DNA from 4 places in the Streptomyces sp. NPDC006174 genome. Region 1 is predicted to be linked to each of the others. Evidence: riboswitches for the same ligand, from Rfam matches in the RefSeq annotation. Region 1 holds a riboswitch; each other region holds the start of a gene.

What was found. A riboswitch is a leader RNA that binds a small molecule or an ion and turns the genes downstream of it on or off. The one in region 1 is predicted to bind cyclic di-AMP.
Positions count from the first base shown of each region.
Region 2: it holds a riboswitch for cyclic di-AMP, as region 1 does, so the genes downstream of both, ABZ267_RS11440 (transglycosylase SLT domain-containing protein) here and ABZ267_RS24680 (M23 family metallopeptidase) in region 1, are expected to answer to the same signal.
Region 3: it holds a riboswitch for cyclic di-AMP, as region 1 does, so the genes downstream of both, ABZ267_RS25640 (C40 family peptidase) here and ABZ267_RS24680 (M23 family metallopeptidase) in region 1, are expected to answer to the same signal.
Region 4: it holds a riboswitch for cyclic di-AMP, as region 1 does, so the genes downstream of both, ABZ267_RS28645 (LysM peptidoglycan-binding domain-containing M23 family metallopeptidase) here and ABZ267_RS24680 (M23 family metallopeptidase) in region 1, are expected to answer to the same signal.

Region 1 is NZ_JBEXTJ010000011.1:161,291-165,885, forward strand. It holds gene ABZ267_RS24665 (GNAT family N-acetyltransferase) at 1-56, opposite strand, end outside; gene ABZ267_RS24670 (HPr family phosphocarrier protein) at 216-497, shown strand; gene ABZ267_RS24675 (GntR family transcriptional regulator) at 654-1,361, opposite strand; gene ABZ267_RS24680 (M23 family metallopeptidase) at 1,585-2,400, opposite strand; cyclic di-AMP (ydaO/yuaA leader) riboswitch at 2,414-2,582, opposite strand; gene ABZ267_RS24685 (pitrilysin family protein) at 2,805-4,175, opposite strand; gene ABZ267_RS24690 (pitrilysin family protein) at 4,202-4,595, opposite strand, start outside.
Region 2 is NZ_JBEXTJ010000004.1:304,795-309,389, forward strand. It holds gene ABZ267_RS11430 (SpoIIE family protein phosphatase) at 1-67, shown strand, start outside; gene ABZ267_RS11435 (FAD-dependent oxidoreductase) at 113-1,504, opposite strand; cyclic di-AMP (ydaO/yuaA leader) riboswitch at 1,953-2,143, shown strand; gene ABZ267_RS11440 (transglycosylase SLT domain-containing protein) at 2,147-2,977, shown strand; gene ABZ267_RS11445 (GMC oxidoreductase) at 3,124-4,595, shown strand, end outside.
Region 3 is NZ_JBEXTJ010000012.1:97,328-101,922, reverse strand. It holds gene ABZ267_RS25655 (excalibur calcium-binding domain-containing protein) at 1-473, shown strand, start outside; gene ABZ267_RS25650 (ATP-dependent Clp protease proteolytic subunit) at 622-1,257, shown strand; gene ABZ267_RS25645 (hypothetical protein) at 1,265-1,570, shown strand; cyclic di-AMP (ydaO/yuaA leader) riboswitch at 1,924-2,111, shown strand; gene ABZ267_RS25640 (C40 family peptidase) at 2,115-2,585, shown strand; gene ABZ267_RS25635 (LysE family translocator) at 2,661-3,338, opposite strand; gene ABZ267_RS25630 (LysR family transcriptional regulator) at 3,411-4,322, shown strand; gene ABZ267_RS25625 (ATP-binding protein) at 4,351-4,595, opposite strand, start outside.
Region 4 is NZ_JBEXTJ010000015.1:70,634-75,228, reverse strand. It holds gene ABZ267_RS28665 (aspartate aminotransferase family protein) at 1-593, shown strand, start outside; gene ABZ267_RS28660 (XRE family transcriptional regulator) at 653-1,261, shown strand; gene ABZ267_RS28655 (DUF6126 family protein) at 1,348-1,524, shown strand; gene ABZ267_RS28650 (tyrosine-protein phosphatase) at 1,529-2,341, opposite strand; cyclic di-AMP (ydaO/yuaA leader) riboswitch at 2,753-2,913, shown strand; gene ABZ267_RS28645 (LysM peptidoglycan-binding domain-containing M23 family metallopeptidase) at 2,917-3,894, shown strand; gene ABZ267_RS28640 (SGNH/GDSL hydrolase family protein) at 4,057-4,595, shown strand, end outside.

The DNA of each region.
Region 1 (4,595 bases):
GCTTCCCAGTGGTCGGGGTACGCGTGATGCGGACGCTGTTCCGGCGTGGGCTCCATGGGCAAAGCCTACGGCCGGTCTCCCGGTCGCGGAGGGATCGGTACCGGGGCAGTCTGAGGACGGCCGGGGCCTGCCGGTGGGAGGGGAGGCCGGGCACAGCAGTACGCACCGCATGAGAGACTGGTCTAGACAACCGTTGATATGTGAAGGGCAGAACCATGGCTGAGCGCCGCGTAAACGTCGGTTGGGCCGAGGGCCTGCACGCCCGCCCCGCTTCCATCTTCGTCCGTGCCGCCACGGCTTCCGGCGTCCCCGTGACGATCGCCAGGGCCGACGGCAACCCGGTCAACGCCGCTTCCATGCTCGCGGTGCTGGGTCTGGGTGCGCAGGGTGGCGAGGAGATCGTGCTCGCGTCCGACGCGGACGACGCCGAGGCCGCCCTGGACCGCCTGGCGAAGCTGGTCGCCGAAGGGCTCGAAGAGCTTCCCGAGACCGTCTGACGCATTCCGGGACCGTATGACGGTGACGGACCTGAGCCGTGGTTTTCCCTCCGGGGTGACCACGGCTCTTTCGTTGTTCCGAGGCGATGGAGAATTATTTCGGGCAGCACGAACAAAGCCCCCGGCAATTACTTTTCTTTGTATACGGCGCGCTTGTTAATGACGGACACCCGCGATGTTTACGCCGTGTTGCGAAAAACTCACGCGAGGCGGTGGCGCCGCCCGCCGGCCGGCGCGGTCCGGCCGGCGCAGCCGGTGCGCCCCGGCGGCCCGCTCCGCGTGCAGAGCGGTGAGCGCCCTCGCCCGTTCCGCGTCGCCGCGCGCCACCGCGTCCACGATGGCCCCGTGCTCGGCCCAGGAGTCGACCGGTCGGACCGGCTGCTCGACGGCGTACATCCAGGCGATCTTGTGCCGGAGCTGGGTGAGCAGAGCGATCAGGCCGGGGCTGCCGGAGGCCTGGGCCAGGGTCTCGTGGAACCAGCCGCCCAGCGACCGCAGATCTTCGCCCTCGCCGCGGCGGGCCCGCTCCTGGCCCAGCCTGACCAGCCCGCGGAGGACCTTGAGGTGGGCCTCCGTGCGGCGCTGCGCGGCCCGGGCCGCGCCGAGCGGCTCCAGGAGCATCCGCACCTCCAGCAGGTCGGCGGCCTCCTGCTCGGTGGGCTCGGCGACACAGGCCCCGGCGTGCCTGCGGGTGGTGACGAAGCCTTCGGACTCCAGCGTGCGCAGCGCCTCGCGGACCGGGACGCGGGAGACCCCGTACCGCCGGGCCAGCAGCTCCTCGGTGAGGCGGCTGCCGCGCTCGTAGACACCGGAGACGATGTCGTCACGGATTGCCGTGCATACCGAATGCGCGGGAATGCGCATGTCCGAACCTCCGCCTTCATCCCCGCGAAACGCGGGCGGCCGACGCGTGTTCCGTGACTCTATGGCAATCTTCCGCAATTTCCGATGGCAGACCTGAATTGATAGATATCTTCTGGCCGAAGGCCGGGAGCGGAAGGGATCGGTCCGGGCATTCCCGGCGCACGCACGAAGGCCCCGGCGGGAAGTCCGGGGCCTTCGGGAGGAGCGGTGGTGCGCGGTCGGGTCAGACGTTGACGCCGTGCGAGCGCAGGTAGCCGACCGGGTCCATGTCGGAGCCGTACTCCGGAGTGGTCCGGGCCTCGAAGTGGAGGTGCGGGCCGGTGGAGTTGCCGGTGGAGCCGGAGAGGCCGATCTGCTGGCCGGAGGTGACGCTCCGGCCGACGGAGACGCCGATCGAGGAGAGGTGGCCGTACTGGGTGTACGTGCCGTCCGTCATCCGGAGCACGATGTTGTTGCCGTACGCGCCGCCCCAGCCGGCCTCGACGACCGTACCGGCGCCGACCGCGACGACGGAGCTGCCGGAGGCGGCACGGAAGTCCACGCCGGAATGGCTGCCGGAGGACCAGAGCGCGCCGCCGGACTTGTAGCCGGTGGTGACGGACGAGCCGACGACCGGGAGGTGGAAGGCGTTGAGGCGGGCGCGCTCGGCGGCGCGGGCGGCCCGGGCCTTCTCCTCGCGGATCTCCTCGGCGCGGGCCTCGGCCTTGCGCTGGGCCTCCGCCTTCGCCTCGGCCTTCGCGGCCTTGGCCCTGGCTTCGGCGGCCGCCTCGGCCTTCGCCTTGGCGACGGCTTCGGCCTGCCGGTGCTGCGCCTGGGCCTGGGCCTCGATCTGCTCGGCGATCGTGGCGTCGAGGGCGATGGCCTGGGTGAGTCCGGTCTCGGCGACCTTCGGGGTCTCGGAGTCGGCCGCGACGGCCGGAGAGGCCAGGGTGCCGAGGACACCGGTCGTGGTCAGGGCCGCGACGCCGGCGACATGGGCGCCGTGGCGCTTGAGGCGGCTCGGGGCACGGTGCTTCCCGGTGGCACGGGTGAACGCCATGGAGGGGCTGATCCTTTCCTTCCTTCTCGCCTACCGGGTTAGCTGACGGGTTCGGAGCAGGAAGGTCTCCTACGGAGCTCCGCGCCGGTTCGCGGCACGGGGTTCCGATTCACCCCAGGGACTACGTGTGGGTCCCCGGCTCCCCAGGCTCGCGCCTGACGGGGACTCGGCGATGGCTGCCCGGCGCCGCGGATGCGGCGTACGGGTGACGGACAGCCGGGCCGACGCTAGACAAGGCGGCTGTCCGTCACCAAACGGACAGGGGGATTTGTCGTGCATCCCACAGGGCGTAGAGGGAGTTACCTCATCACGATGTGACAAAGGGCCCTAAATGGACAAAGGAGAGGACTCCGGCTTATCGCTCCTCGCCGGGGTCCTCTCCGTCCTGGTGTGCCGACGGTGTGTCAGCCGCTGACGACGGTCACCTCTCCGATGCCGAGCGCCTTCACCGGCTCCGCGATCTGTGCCGCGTCGCCGACGAGGACCGTGACCAGCCGGTCCACCGGGAAGGCGTTGACCACGGCCGCGGTCGCCTCCACGGTGCCCGTCTCGGCGAGGCGGGCGTACAGCTGGGCCTGGTAGTCGTCGGGCAGGTGCTGCTCGACCTGGTCGGCCAGCGTGCCGGCGACCGAGGCGGCCGTCTCGAACTTCAGCGGGGCCACGCCCACCAGGTTCTGCACAGCCGTCTCGCGCTCGGCGTCGGTCAGCCCTTCGGCGGCCAGCGTCCGCAGGACCTTCCAGAGGTCCTCCAGCGCCGGACCGGTGGACTCGGTGTCCACCGAACCGCTGATGGCGAGCATCGCCGCGCCGCCCGATTCGGGCCCGGTCGAGCGCAGGACCTGGGCGAAGGCGCGTACGCCGTAGGTGTAGCCCTTCTCCTCGCGCAGCACCCGGTCCAGACGAGAGGTGAGCGTGCCGCCCAGGCAGTAGGTGCCGAGCACCTGGGCCGGCCAGACGCGCTCGTGGCGGTCGGCGCCGATGCGGCCGATCAGCAGCTGGGTCTGAACCGCGCCGGGACGGTCGACGATGACCACGCGGCCGGCGTCGTCGGCGGTGATCGGCGCGACCGGGCGGGCCTGGGCCGTGTTGCCCGACCAGTCGCCGAGGGTGTCGGCGAGCAGGGCGTCCAGGTCGATGCCGGTGAGGTCGCCGACGATGACGGCCGTCGCGGTGGCCGGGCGGATGTGGGCGTCGAAGAAGGCGCGCACGGCGGCGGCGTCGATCCGCCGCACGGTCTCCTCGGTGCCCAGGCGCGGACGGGACATCCGGGCGGTGGCCGGGAAGAGCTCCTTGGAGAGCTGCTTGGCGGCGCGCCGGGACGGGTTGGCCTGCTCGTGCGGGATCTCGTCGAGGCGGTTGCCGACGAGCCGCTCGATCTCACTCTCGGCGAAGGCCGGGGCGCGGAGGGCCTCGGCGACCAGGCCGAGCGCCTTGGCCAGCCGGGAGGCCGGGACCTCCAGGGAGACGCGGACGCCGGGGTGGTCGGCGTGTGCGTCCAAGGTGGCGCCGCACCGCTCCAGCTCGGCGGCGAACTCCTCGGCGCTGTGCTTGTCGGTGCCTTCGGAGAGCGCGCGCGACATGATCGTGGCCACGCCGTCCAAGCCCTCGGGCTCGGCGTCCAGCGGCGCGTCCAGGACGATCTCCACGGCCACGACCTGCTGGCCGGGGCGGTGACAGCGCAGCACGGTCAGCCCGTTGGGCAGGGCGCCGCGCTCGGGGGCGGGGAAGGCCCACGGGCGGGCGGTGCCCGGGGTCGGCTGCGGGTGGTACTCCATGGCTACTCCAGTCACGGCGGCGTCGCTCACTTGTCCGCTCCCTCGGGCGCGTCGGTGGCCTCTTCGGCGTCCTCGGCCGGCTCGATGGGCTCGTAGACCAGCACCGCCCGGTTGTCGGGGCGCAGGGCCGCGCGGGCCGCCTCGCGCACCTCGTCCGCGGTGATGTCCAGGACGCGTCCCACGGCGGTCAGGGCGAGCTGCGGGTCGCCGAACAGGACCGCGTAACGGCACAGTTCGTCGGCGCGGCCCGCGACCGTGCCCAGCCGGTCCAGCCACTCGCGCTCCAACTGGGCCTGCGCGCGCTCCATTTCCTCCGGCGTCGGGCCTTCCTCGGCGAACCGGGCCAGCTCCTCGTCGACGGCGGCCTCGATCGTCTCCACCTCGACACCGCCGGAGGTCTTCACGTCCAGCCAGCCCAGC
Region 2 (4,595 bases), on a different contig from region 1:
CCTGTGGCGGACGTTCCGCGGGCCGGGCCGGGGCGGCGGTGCGGCGAACGATCCGGACCCGGCCTGACGGCCACAGCCCTGTACACCTCAGGCGCGCGGAGGCCCGCCCGGCTCAGACCTCCGTCGGCCGCTCGGCCAGGGCGAAGGCGCCCGAGGCGTCCAGCATGCCCTCGCGCTCCACGACCTTGATCCGCTCGCGGCCCTGGGCCACGCCGAGCGCCAGCTCGTGGGCGTCCAGCTTGTGCCAGCCCTCCCAGGTCGTGTACCGGACGTTCCGGCTCTCCAGGAAGGCTTCCACGGCCTCCGGAGCGGGCGTCGCCGGCTCGGGCAGGCGGCCGGCGGCGCGGTCCTCCAGCAGGCAGGCGACCGTCTCGTTGGCGTCACCCTTGGTGTGGCCGATCAGGCCGATCGGGCCGCGCTTGATCCAGCCCGTGACGTAGACCGAGGCCATGTGCTCGTCCCCGGCGATGACGCGGCCCGCCTCGTGCGGGACGGTGCCGGAGGCCACGTCGAAGGGGAGCTTGGGCAGCTCCTCCGAGTAGTAGCCGACGGCCCGGTAGACGCTCTGCATGTCCCAGTCGGTGAACTTTCCGGTGCCCCGGACGTTGCCGGTGCCGTCCAGCTCGGTGCGCTCGGTGCGCAGCGCGGTGACCTTGCCGTCCTCGCCGAGGATCTCGACCGGCGACTCGAAGAAGTGCAGGAAGAGCTTGTGCGGGCGGTCGCCGACATCGCGGATCGCCCAGTTCTCCAGCGTCTGCGCGACCATGTTGGCCTGCTTGTTCTCGCGCCGGGTGGCGATGGAGCCCTCGTCGTACTCGATGTCCTCGGGGTTGACGATGACCTCGATGTTGGGGGAGTGGTCCAGCTCCCGCAGCTCCATCGGGCTGAACTTGGCCTGCGCCGGGCCACGCCGCCCGAACACATGCACCTCCAGCGCCTTGTTCGCCTTGAGGCCCTGGTACACGTTGTCCGGGATCTCGGTGGGCAGCAGCTCGTCCGCCGTCTTGGCCAGCACGCGGGCCACGTCCAGCGCCACGTTGCCGACGCCGAGGACGGCGACCTTCTCCGCGGTGAGCGGCCAGGTGCGCGGGACCTCGGGGTGGCCGTCGTACCAGGAGACGAACTCGGCCGCGCCGTAGGAGCCGTCGAGCTCCATGCCCGGGATGTCGAGGGCCCGGTCGGCCTCGGCACCGGTGGAGAAGATCACCGCGTCGTAGAAGGAGCGCAGGTCGTCGAGGTCGATGTCGTTCGGGTAGCTGACGTTGCCGAAGAGGCGGATCTGCGGCTTGTCCAGCACCTGGTGCAGCGCCTTGACGATGCCCTTGATCCGCGGGTGGTCGGGGGCCACGCCGTACCGGATCAGGCCGAAGGGCGCGGGCATGCGCTCGAACAGGTCGATCGAGACACCCGGGTCCTGGCAGACCTCGGATTTGAGCAGCGCGTCCGCAGCGTAGATACCGGCAGGGCCGGCTCCGACAATGGCGACGCGGACGGGGCGTGTCATGGCGTGGTGATCCTTAAGGCGGGCGAACGCGGGCAGGTACAGCGTACGTCGGAAGTAAGGGTTGGCTTACTAGTCTCCACCCCACACCGTAAGCCCTGGCCCCGCGAGGCGTCCGACCCGGCCTACGGTACCGCCCGTTAAGTCCGTTTCTCCAGGTCGGTATGGGCGATTTTGGCTATTTAACCTTCTCTTCCATAAAAGGGCTATTGAGGGTCTTGGGCTATTTTGAACACGCCCTTTCCGGCCGCCTCCGCGCAAAGTGGTGAGCGTCACGTCCAAGGGGGCGGACGCAGAAGTGGAGGCCTCGGTTCCCTTCTGTGCGAAGAAAGTTGACACCGCGACGGAACGGGCGTGACCGGGAATTCCGGAATTCGATCATGTGGAAAAGGATGATCCGGAATTCGGGGCTTGTTCTGTCCGGCGCTTTTCGCCTACGGTCACGGTCAATCCGGATGGAACGCCGAATCCTGCCGCCGTCCGGGAATCCGCAACCCACTCACGTACGGCAGGAGCGGGGGACCCAGGTAAGCCGCCGATCCGGTACCCGGAACGGCTAGGGGTGAAGTCGCATGATCATGCGGCCAGACATCTCCCGTCTGAACCCGACAGCTCACCTCGTAGGCGCCGGAGAGGAAATTCCCCATGCCCGCACAGGGTAAGCGCCGCCGTCCCAAGTCCGTCTCGCTGAGCCGTGGCATCGCCGCCGTGACCACCGGTGGAGCCGTTCTGGCCCTCCCGGTCCTCGGCGCCACCACCGCCTCCGCCGCTCCCGCGCACTCCGTCGCCGCGGAAAAGGCGGTGGCTCCCGTCTCCGTGACCGCCCAGGTGAATTCCGTGACGAAGGCGGCGCCCGCCAAGCATTCCGTGGTATCCGGCGAAACGCTTTCCAAGATCGCCCGCGAGTATTCCGTCAGCGGCGGCTGGAAGAAGCTGTACGAAGGCAACCGGAAGGCCGTCGGCGAGAACCCGAACCTTATTCACCCGGGTATCACGCTGACCATCGGCGCCAAGGCTGCCGCCTCGTCAGAAGCCAAGGCCGGTAAGGCTTCCACGGCCTCCGCCGAGCGCACGGCCACGGCGGAGCGCGCCGACCGCTCCGAGCGCACCACGGCCGCTCCCGCCGCCGCGCCGGCCGCCGCTCCCGCCACGTACACCGACGACCTCGATGGCTGGATCAGGGAGTCGCTGGCGGTCATGGCTCAGCACGGCATTCCCGGCAGCTACGAGGGCATCCACCGCAACATCATCCGCGAGTCCTCCGGCAACCCGAACGCCATCAACAACTGGGACTCCAACGCGGTGAAGGGCACCCCGTCCAAGGGGCTGCTCCAGGTCATCGACCCGACCTTCCAGGCCTACCACGTGCCCGGCACCTCGACCGACAGTTACGACCCGGTCGCCAACATCACCGCCGCGTGCAACTATGCCGCCGACCGGTACGGCTCGATCGACAACGTCTTCGGCGCCTACTGATCCCGTACGCGCTCACGCTTGAGGGGCTCCGGACCGCATGGTCCGGGGCCTCTCGGCGTACCGGGAAGTTACCCCTAAGTTTCTCGTGACTTACCACGCGATCGACAGTAGAACCTGTTGCACTCGTCGATAGTGAGGTGCGTCACATGAAAGACATCAAGCTGCATCAAGGCGCTTCCGGAGGCGTCTCCCGTCGAAGATTCATCACAGGAACAGGTTCTCTTCTTGGTGTCGCGGCGCTCGCCGGACCCACCACGCCGGTCTGGGCGTCGCCCCGGGCCGCAGCGGCCCCGATCGGATCCGGCGCCCATGTGCCGGTGCTGATCATCGGCACCGGATACGGCGGCTCGGTCGCAGCCCTCCGGCTGGCCCAGGCCGGTACCGACGTCCACATGGTCGAGATGGGCATGGCCTGGGACACCCCCGGCGCCGACGGCAAGATCTTCGCCAACACCACCAAGCCGGACGACCGCTCCTTCTGGCTGCGGACCAGGACCAAGCAGCCGCTGAGCAACTTCCTCGGCTTCCCGATCGACCGGAACGTCAACCGCTACACCGGAATCCTGGACGCCGAGGAGTTCGCCGGCATCACCGTCTACCAGGGCCGCGGCGTCGGCGGCGGCTCGCTGGTCAACGGCGGCATGGCCGTCACGCCCAAGCGGGAGAACTTCGCCGCCATCCTCCCGTCGGTCGACGCCGCCGAGATGTACAGCACCTACTACCCGCGCGCCAACGCGGACCTCGGCGTCACCACCATCGACCCGGCCTGGTTCGACTCCGTCGACTGCTACCAGTACGCGCGGATCGGCCGGAAGCACGCGCAGCGCTCCGGCTTCCCGTTCCTCTTCGTGCCCGCCGTGTACGACTGGGACTACATGAAGCAGGAGGCTGCCGGAACCGTACCGAAGTCCGCGCTGGACGCCGAGATCCTCTACGGCAACAACTACGGCAAGAAGTCGCTCCAGAAGACCTACATCGACCGGATCAAGGCCACCGGCCGGGTCACCATCACCCCGCTCCACAAGGTCACCCGCGTCTCGCCGGCCTCCGGCGGCGGCTACACGGTCCTCATCGACCAGCTGGACACCACCGGCCGGACCGTCACCACCAAGTCCGTCACGGCGGACAAGGTCTTCTTCGCCGCAGGCAGCGTCGGCACCAGCAAGCTGCTCGTCGGCCTGAAGGCGACCGGCGCCCTGTCCGGTCTCAACAACGAGATCGGCAAGGGCTGGGGCGACAACGGCAACGTCATGTGCGGCCGGGCCAACCACCTCTGGGATCCGACGGGGAAGGTGCAGTCCTCCATCCCCACCGGCGGCATCGACAACTGGGACGCCGGCGGAGCCTTCGCCGAGGTCGCTCCGCTGCCCACCGGGATCGAGACCTGGGCCTCGTTCTACCTCTCGATCACCAAGAACCCGCACCGCGCCGAGTTCACCTGGAACGCGGCGGCGGGCCGGGCCGAACTGAACTGGCAGACGGCGTGGAAGCAGCCGTCCATCGACGCCGCGAAGACCATCTTCGACAAGATCAACAAGAAGGAGGGGACGATCTACCGCACGGACCTCTTCGGGACCTACAAGATCTGGGGCGACCACCTCACCTACCACCCGCTGGG
Region 3 (4,595 bases), on a different contig from region 1:
GCGCCAACGTGCCGCCGCCGGGCCCGCCGAGTCCGACGTCCGGGCCGCGCTGGGCCCGTAAGCGTGTCGTCCTTCCCGCCGCCGGTGTGCTGTTCCTGCTCGGCATCGGGATCGGCGCCACCGGCGAGGAGCCGGAGACCGTGCGGACGGCGGCGGTGAAGGCCGAGCCGGGGCCGACGGTGACCGTCACCGTGACGGAGACGGCGAAGGTCACGGTGACGGCGAGCCCGGAACCGGCCCCCACGGTCACGAAGATCAAGAAGGTACGGGTGACCGTCACCGCTCCTCCGCCGGAGCCCGCCGCCGAGGCGCCCGACCCGGTCTACGACGAGGACGACGACTCCGCCGGCGGCTCCACGTACTACAAGAACTGCACGGCCGTCCGTGCCGCGGGGGCCGCGCCCATCAGACAAGGCGACCCCGGGTACGCCTCCCACCTCGACCGCGACGGCGACGGAGTCGGCTGCGAGTAGCAGTCCACCGCCCGCTCCTGGATCCCGCGAACACGGAAGCCCCTCTCCTCCTCTGTACGTCCTGTACATTTTTGACGGAGCGTGAGCGTAGGGCCGCACCTGCGCTGCTCCTTGCGTTCCGTCACGCGCCCAGGAGAGGGGCTCCGCCATGATCCGACCCGACGCCCGTCACGTACTTCCCGAGTTCACCGAGCGCACCGCGACCGGAACCCGCACCCAGGACCCGTACTCCAAGCTCCTGTCCGAGCGGATCGTCCTCCTCGGAAGCCCGATCGACGACACCGCGGCGAGCGATCTGATCGCGCAGCTCATGTACCTGGAGCACGCGGAGCCGGACCGGCCGCTGGCCCTCTACATCAACTGTCCCGGCGGCTCGTTCGCGGCGATGGCGGCGGTCTACGACACGATGCGGTACCTGACGTGCGAGGTGGAGACCTTCTGCCTCGGGCAGGCCGGCTCCTACGCGGCCGCTCTGCTGGCCGCCGGAGCTCCCGGGCGGCGACATGCTCTGCCCGGCGCGCGGGTAGTCATTGAGCGACCCGCACGGGCCGAGCCGCTGCGGGGCCAGCCGTCCGACCTGGAGATCCACGCGCGCGAACTGGTGCGCACCCGCGAGCTGTTCACTCAGATGCTGGTCCGGCACACAGGCCGGACCGCCGAGCGGGTCACCGCCGACGTCGAGCGCGACACCATCCTCGACGCGGAGGCCGCTCGCGCCTACGGGCTGGTGGACCACGTCGTGGAGAACCGCGCGCTCTCCCAGCCGCCGCACGACGTGAGGTGACCCGCCGATGGAGCCGCCAAAGTTCCCGCCGCTGCCCGCACTGACCCGCGCCGAGGGCGAGTTCATCGACTGTTACCTGGCGGTCCTCGACCAGGTGGGACGCATCAACCCGGCGCGCGGCAGCGACACCTACAGCGCACTGCGGGCCGCGCAGGCCCTGGCCTCCGGAGCGGCGGCCCTGCGCGACGCGCTGGCCCTGATGCACGAGCGCGGTGAGCGGCAGATCCACGCGGCGACGCTCGCGCGGGCCCTGCGGGTGCTGGACGGCGAGCGGCGGGCAGGCAGGGTCACCATGCCGCCGGCTCCGAACTGAGCCGCCACGCGCGCCGGGAGCGCATTACGGGAGCGGGCCGGTCGACCTGGCGTGCGACACGCCCGGTTCCGCGACCGATTTTCCTCGCTCGTTCGGCGTAGGCGATCACCCGCGCGAGCGACGTCCCAACTTGCGCTCGACGCACGGGTCGTACTCGAAATCCACCCTTTCGTCGCTGGTACGAGGGTGTGCGCCGGGCTCGCCAGCGGGCGCGAATGCCTCCTGTCCACCTGAATGGATCAGTGGTGAGGAGACTCACAAATCGCCGTTTCAGCTCGGAAATCCGGCACTTCGTGAGTCAAGATCCCTGGGACGACAAGCCCCCGCCACCGCGGCGGGGCGGTCCGGGTGGACGCCGAGTCCTGCCGCCTCCCGGATGACTGGTCGACAAGGAGTGGATCGGCAGGAGTGGAGGACCCGAGCACAACGGGCCGACCGGGAGACCGGTAAGCCCTCGGGGTGAAGCCGCATCGCGCGGCCGGGCAACTTCGCCAGCCCGAACCCGACAGGTCATCCTTCACAGGCGGCTGACGAAGGGTTGCGCATGTCTGCGCAGGTTCATGTCCCGTCTCTGTTCGCCCGGGTCGGTACGGCTTCCGTACTCACCTTCGCCGTGACGTCCGCGATGCTGGCGCCCGGCCTCGTCAACGACGCCGAGGCCGCCACCCATTCGACGAAGGCGCTCAAGATCGCCGCGTCGAAGAAGGGTGCTCCCTACAAGTACGGAGCAGCAGGTCCCAGCCGGTTCGACTGCTCGGGACTGACTCTCTACTCGTTCAAGAAGGCCGGGAAAAAACTTCCCCGCACCGCACAGCAGCAGTACAACAAGACCCGCCATATCTCGAAGTCGCAGCGCAAACTCGGTGACCTGGTCTTCTTCCATTCCGGGCGCAGCGTCTACCACGTGGGCATCTACGCCGGAGGCGGCAAGATCTGGCACTCCCCCAAATCCGGGGACGTGGTCCGCAAGGCGAAAATCTGGTCCAAGAGCGTCTGGTACGGACGGGTCCGCTGACCCACCGACCGGACGCTCTTCCCTTGCGGCCGCACTCTTCTCCTCCGCGGGCGGCACGGGCCCCCTCTGCGCACCTCAGCGCAGGAGGGGCCCGGCCACCAGCGCCAGTCCCAGTCCGGTGAGCGCCACGCCGCTGCCGCCCTCGATCGCCCGGGCGGTACGCGGCCGGCGCAGCCACCGTCCCAGCCGGTCCACGAGCAGGGCGAGGGCCGGGAACCACACCAGGGCGAGAGCGACGACCAGGGCGGCGAGCAGCAGGGTCCTGGGCAGCGGCGGCTGCCCGGCCGGGACGAACTGCGGCAGCAGGCTGAGGAAGAGGACCGGCGCCTTGGGATTGAGCGCGTTGGTCAGGAAGCCCTGCCGCAGCGCGCGCCCGAACCCTTCGCGTACCGGCTGTTCCGGTCCGCCGCCGGACGCCTCGGGCCCCTCAGACGGCACCTGGTCCGGCGTGCGGCTCTCCTCGGCGACCCGGCGCCGGATCGCGTACAGCGCGCTGATCCCGAGGTGGAGCACGTACGCGCCGCCGAGCAGCTGGACCGTGCGGAACAGTACCGGCATCGTCAGCAGCACCGCCGCGAGGCCGGCCACGGCGAGCGCGGTATGGATGAGCAGTCCTCCGGCGATACCGAGCGCGGTGGCCAGACCGGCGGTGCGCGAGGCCAGAGCGTTGCGTACGACGACGGTGAAGTCGGCTCCGGGCAGCGCGACCATCCCGGCGGCGACCCCGGTGAAGGCGATCAGTTGTGCGTCCATGGGTCCAGCGTGGACCGGCGGAGCCTTTAGCGTGTACTTGGAATCTTCTGGGTCTGCCTAAAGGAACGCTTCATGTACGACCCGACGCGGCTCACCGCGCTGGTGGCGGTCGCCGAGACCGGATCGATCACCCGGGCCGCCGCCCACCTGGGCTACACCGCGCCCGCACTCTCCCAGCAGCTGGCCAAACTGGAGCGGGAGGCCGGCGCGACGCTGCTGGTGCGCCACCATCGCGGCGCGCGGCTGACGGCCGCCGGTGAGCTGTTGGCGGGCCGGGCGCGGCGGGTGCTGGACGAGCTGGAACAGGCGCGGCACGAGCTGGCGCAGCTGGCCGGGCTGTCGGGCGGCAGGCTGCGGGTCGGGACGTTCACGACGGCCGGGGTGCATCTGCTGCCGCCGGTCCTGAGCGCGTTCCGGCGGGCCCATCCGGATGTGGAGCTGGCCGTCACCGAGTGCGAGCCGCCGGACGGCGTCGCGGCGGTCACCGCCGGCGAGGTGGACCTGGCGCTGACCCACACGTACGAGCCGGCGGTGGCCGACCCGCCGCCCGTCGGGGTCACCGTCGAGCCGCTGCTGGTCGAGGAGCTGGTACTGGCGACGGCGGTCGGCCACCGGCTCTCCGAAGGCACCGGGCGGCTGCCGGTCGCCGAGCTGGCGGGCCGGCCGCTGATCAGCAGCGCTCCGGCCCATCCGCCCCGGCGCGGGGTGGAGAGCGCGCTGGCGGCGGCGGGCGCCGCACCGGCGGTGGTGTGCGAGTCGCCCGGCTACGCGCTGGTGTGCGCGCTGGTCAGTGCGGGGCTCGGGGTGGCGGTGGTGCCGGAGATGGTGGCGTCGCTGTCGGCCACGCCGCTGGCGGTCCGGCGGCTGGAGCCCGCGGAGTTCCGCCGGACCATCTCCGTGGTGCACCGCGGCGACCGGGCGACCGCGGCGGCGGCGACGCTGCTGGCCCTGCTGCGCAGCGGGTTCGGCCGGGCGGCGGCCTGAACTCCGCCGTCCCGCCCGCGCCCGGCTCTCAGCCCTGGACCGGTACCGCCCACGGCAGCGCGATCCAGACTGTCTTGCCGCCCTCGGCCGTCGGGACGACCGTCAGCCGGCCGCCGTACTCCTTGGCCAGTGCCCGGATGATCACCATGCCGCGCCCGTTGTCCTGCCGTACGGCGGCGGGCAGCCGCTGAGGCCACCGAGGGTGACTGTCCGTCACGCCGAGGCGTAGTTCCTCGTCGCGTTCGAGGCGCAGATCCACGGTGAAGGTGGGCG
Region 4 (4,595 bases), on a different contig from region 1:
CCAAGGCGCTCTCCGGCGGCTACGTGCCGGTCGGCGCGACGCTCGGCAAGGAGTGGATCTTCCGCAAGGTCTACTCCTCGATGGACCGGGTCCTGGTCCACTCCGCCAGCTTCGGCTCCAACGCCCAGGCGATGGCGGCCGGGCTCGCGGTGCTCACGGTGATGGAGGACGAGGAGATCGTCGCCAACGCCCGGCGCACCGGCGACTCTCTGCGCGAGCGGCTTGCGGCGCTGGTGGACCGCTACGAGCTGCTGCACGAGGTGCGCGGACGCGGGTTGATGATCGGCATCGAGTTCGGCCGTCCGTCCTCGCTGAAGCTCCGCAGCCGCTGGGCCATGCTCCAGGCGGCCCGCAAGGGACTCTTCGCCCAGATGGTCGTGGTGCCGCTGCTCCAGAAGCACCGCATCCTCACCCAGGTCTCCGGCGACCACCTGGAGGTGATCAAGCTGATCCCGCCGCTGATCATCGGCGAGGCGGAGGTGGACCGCTTCGTGGCGGCGTTCACCGAGGTCATGGACGATGCGCACAGCGGCGGCGGCCTGATGTGGGACTTCGGCCGGACGCTGGTCAAGCAGGCGGTGGCCAACCGCTGAGCTTTTGCCTCCGAGGCAAGATATTTGCCCCGGAGGAAAGTTCCTGGCCCAATGGATCCATGAACCCTCCGGACGAAGGCGCGGCCGACGAGCTCCCCGGCGTCGCTCCCCGCCTGCGCGACCTGCGCCGAGGCCGCGGCCTCACCCTGGAGACCGCCGCCCAGCGGGCCGGACTCTCACCGGCCCACCTCTCCCGGCTGGAGACCGGCCGCCGGCAGCCCTCGCTGCCCATGCTGCTCGGCCTCGCCCGCATCTACGGTACGACGGTCTCCGAGCTGCTCGGCGAGAAGCCGCCCGAACGTGAGGCGGTCATCCGTGGCGGCGCCTTCGAGGGTGCCGAGGCCGACGGCTGGATGTACCGCCGGGCCGGCGGCTCCGGCCGCGCCATGCAGGCGTTGCGGGTCCGTGTCCCGTACGGCGCCCAAGGCGATCTGGTGCGGGTGCATCCCGGTGAGGAGTGGCTGTACGTCCTCGGCGGGCGGATGCGGGTCGCGCTGGGGGAGACCGTGCACGATCTGGACCCGGGCGACAGTGCCCACTTCGACTCGCTCACTCCGCACCGGATCGCGGCCCTGGACCGGGGCGGGGCGGAGCTGCTCTTCGTCCACTCGCTGCTGCAGAGCCCCGCGGCCGAGCTCTGCCTCGGCAACGCGCTCCACGCGCGCTGACTCCGGCGCCCTGCTCACCGCCGCGACTCTCCGTACCACCGGAGCCTTCGTACCCACCGGCCACGAGGCCGGCAGAGAGGACCGTCATGTCCGATTCCGAGCACTACGACCCGCTGACCCCGAGGCGCCCGAAGGCCACGACGGACTCACAGGAGCGCCGGATGCCGCGCGGCCTGGTGATCCGGCTCTTCGCCTACCTGGTGGTCGGCCACGTGATCGCGGCCTTCCTCTACCTGCTTTTCGTGGTGGCGGGCGCCGAGTAGCCGCTCAGTCCTGGTCGAGCAGGCGCTCGCGGAGTCGCTGCCGGGTCTCGGAGGAGACCTTCAGGCCCTCCGTCAGATAGCGGTCCGTCGAGCCCCACGTCTCGTCGATCGCCGCGAACGCCGCTTCGAGGTAGGAGGCCTGCGCACCGAAGAGCGGATTCAGCAGCTCCATCACCTCGGGGGACATGCCGGTCTCGGACATGTCCGTGCGCTTCACCTTGTACCGGCGGTGCGGATCGTTGGACTTGAGGTAGTCCGCCTCGATCGCCTCGCGCTCCACGCCCACCGCGAGCAGCGAGACCGCGATCGACAGGCCGGCGCGGTCCTTGCCCGCCGCACAGTGCATCAGAGCCGGCACGCTGTCCTCCGCCAGCGCGTGCAGGACACGGCTGTGCTCGGCGGTGCGGTCGACGATGGTCGAGCGGTACATGGTGATCATGCGCTCGGTGCCCTTGCCGTTGGCCAGGATCGAGCGCAGCTGCTCGATGTTCCCGTCGCGCACCAGCCGCCAGAACTCGGCGCCGTCGGCCGGGTCGGAGAGCGGAATGCTGACATTGCGGACACCGGTCAGCTCGATGTCGTACCCGTCGAGCTGGTGGTCGGCGGAGTTGCGGAAGTCGAAGACGGTGTGCAGTCCGAGCCCGCCGAGGAAGAGCGCGTCCTCGGCGGTGGCGTGCGCCAGGTGGCCGCTGCGGTAGAGCCGGCCGAAGGCGGTGCGCCGCCCGTCCGTGGTGGGAAGCCCACCCACATCGCGGAAGTTGCGGACTCCGGTCAGTGCGGTCTCGGTCGGCGGGACCTGCGGCACCTGCTGCGTCACGGTGGCTCCTGGAATCTCTGGCGTCGGCGCGGCTCTCCGGCGAGGGCGCTCCTGTGACGATACGACATCGGTTCACGGGGCAACCATCGGCAGGCTGACGGGGTGTCAGGAGCCGCGTGGACGGCATGTCCGTATTGGTGCATTTCGCAGAACATGCCCCGCTAATGGGGGAGATGGGAATCGGTAGGTGAGCGGGATCATATCCGTGACGGACGGTGGCGGCGGCGCCGAGGTGTTTTCCCGGGATCCGTAAGGAAAGCCAAGATCCGTAATCCACGGAGTGTGACGGGAAATCCGGAGCGAAATTGAATCGATGATTCCGGGGCGGAACCGACGGCTTGTTCCTGCCGTCCCGACTCGTTTACGGTCACCGTCAATCCGGACGGACCGCCTAATCCTGCCGCCGCCCGGAATTCGCACCCACCCACTCACGTGTGGCAGGAGCGGGGGAACCAGGTAAGCCGCCGGCCCGGAGCGATCCGGACCGGCTCGGGGTGAAGTCGCCAGCCGGCGACCGGGCATCTCCAGCCCGAACCCGACAGCTCACCTCGCAGGCGCCGGAGAGGAACTTCCCCATGCCCGCAAAGGGTAAGCACCGCCGTCCCAAGTCCGGTCCGATCCACCGCGGCGTCCTCGCCGCGGGCACCGGTGGCGCCGTACTCGCGCTCCCGCTGTTCGGCGCCACCGGCGCCCACGCCGCGGAGAAGGCGGCCCCCGCCGTCAAGCCCGCAGCCGCCTCGGCCGCCGCCGCCCAGTCCGCGAAGCAGGCCGCGCCCGCCACGGCGAAGGCCACCTCGAAGACGTACGCCGTAGTCTCCGGCGACCACCTCGCCAAGATCGCGGCCGAGCACCAGGTCAAGGGCGGCTGGCAGAAGCTGTACCAGGACAACCGCTCCACCGTCGGTGAGAACCCGAGCCTGATCTTCCCGGGCATGAAGCTGACCCTCGGCGCCAAGGCCTCCGGCACCGCCGCGCCTTCGGAGGCGAAGAAGTCCGCTCCGGCGCCCAAGGCCGCCGCGCCGAAGAAGGCCGAGCCGAAGAAGGCCGAGCCGGCCCCGAAGGCCGACACCGTCTCGGCCGACGAGTCCGACGCCGCCGCCGAGTCCGGCGCCTCCACGCAGAGCGGCTCCTCGCAGTCCACCGGCTCCGGCTGGACCGCGCCGCTCGACAACGCCAACGTCACCACCCAGTACCGCGCTTCCGGCTCCAGCTGGTCCAGCGGCTACCACACCGGCTCGGACTTCCAGGCCGCCTCCGGCACCCCCGTCAAGGCCATCGGCCCGGGCACCGTGGTCTCGGCCGGCTGGAGCGGTTCGTACGGCAACGAGGTCGTCATCCAGCACGAGGACGGCATGTACTCCCAGTACGCCCACCAGTCCTCGCTGAGCGTCTCCGCCGGCCAGACCGTCACCGGCGGCCAGCAGATCGGCCTCTCCGGCTCCACCGGAAACTCCACCGGCCCGCACCTCCACTTCGAGGTCCGCACCGGCCCGAGCTACGGATCCGACGTCGACCCGGTCGCCTACCTGCGGCAGCACGGCGTCTCCCTCTGATCCGAGGGCGAGAAGAAGTGAACGAGGGGCGGTGCGCGGCGGCGCACCGCCCCTCCACTTATTCCGGCTTTACCCAAATCTGACCGGGTGGTCTATGTCACCACCCGTCAACCCCGTATTACGGTCGCGTAGGTCACATTGAACGGTGCAGGATATGGGCTTGTGGCAGACGATTCGAGAACCCAGCAGCAGAACATCATCGGGTCGTACGCGGCGATCGGGGACAGTTTCACCGAGGGCGTCGGCGACCCAGGCCCCGACGGCACCTTCGTCGGCTGGGCGGACCGGTTCGCGGTTCTCCTCGCCGACCGGCTCCCGGCCCCCGGCGCGGCGACGAACCCGGGTGACCGGACCCGGCACGGCAATTTCCGTTACGCCAATCTCGCCGTACGCGGACGCCTCCTCGACCAGATCGTCGCGGAGCAGATCCCCCGGGCCAAGCAACTGGCCCCCGACCTGGTCAGCTTCTGTGCCGGCGGCAACGACATCATCCGGCCCGGCGCCGACCCCGACGATCTGGCCGAGCGCTTCGAGCGGGCCGTCGCCGACCTGACCGAGGCCGTCGGCACCGTCATGGTCACCACCGGTTTCGACACCCGGGGCGTTCCGGTGCTGCGCCACATGCGCGGCAAGATCGCCACGTACAACGTCCACCTGAGGGCCATCGCCGACCGCTACCAGTGCCCGGTGCTCGACCTGTG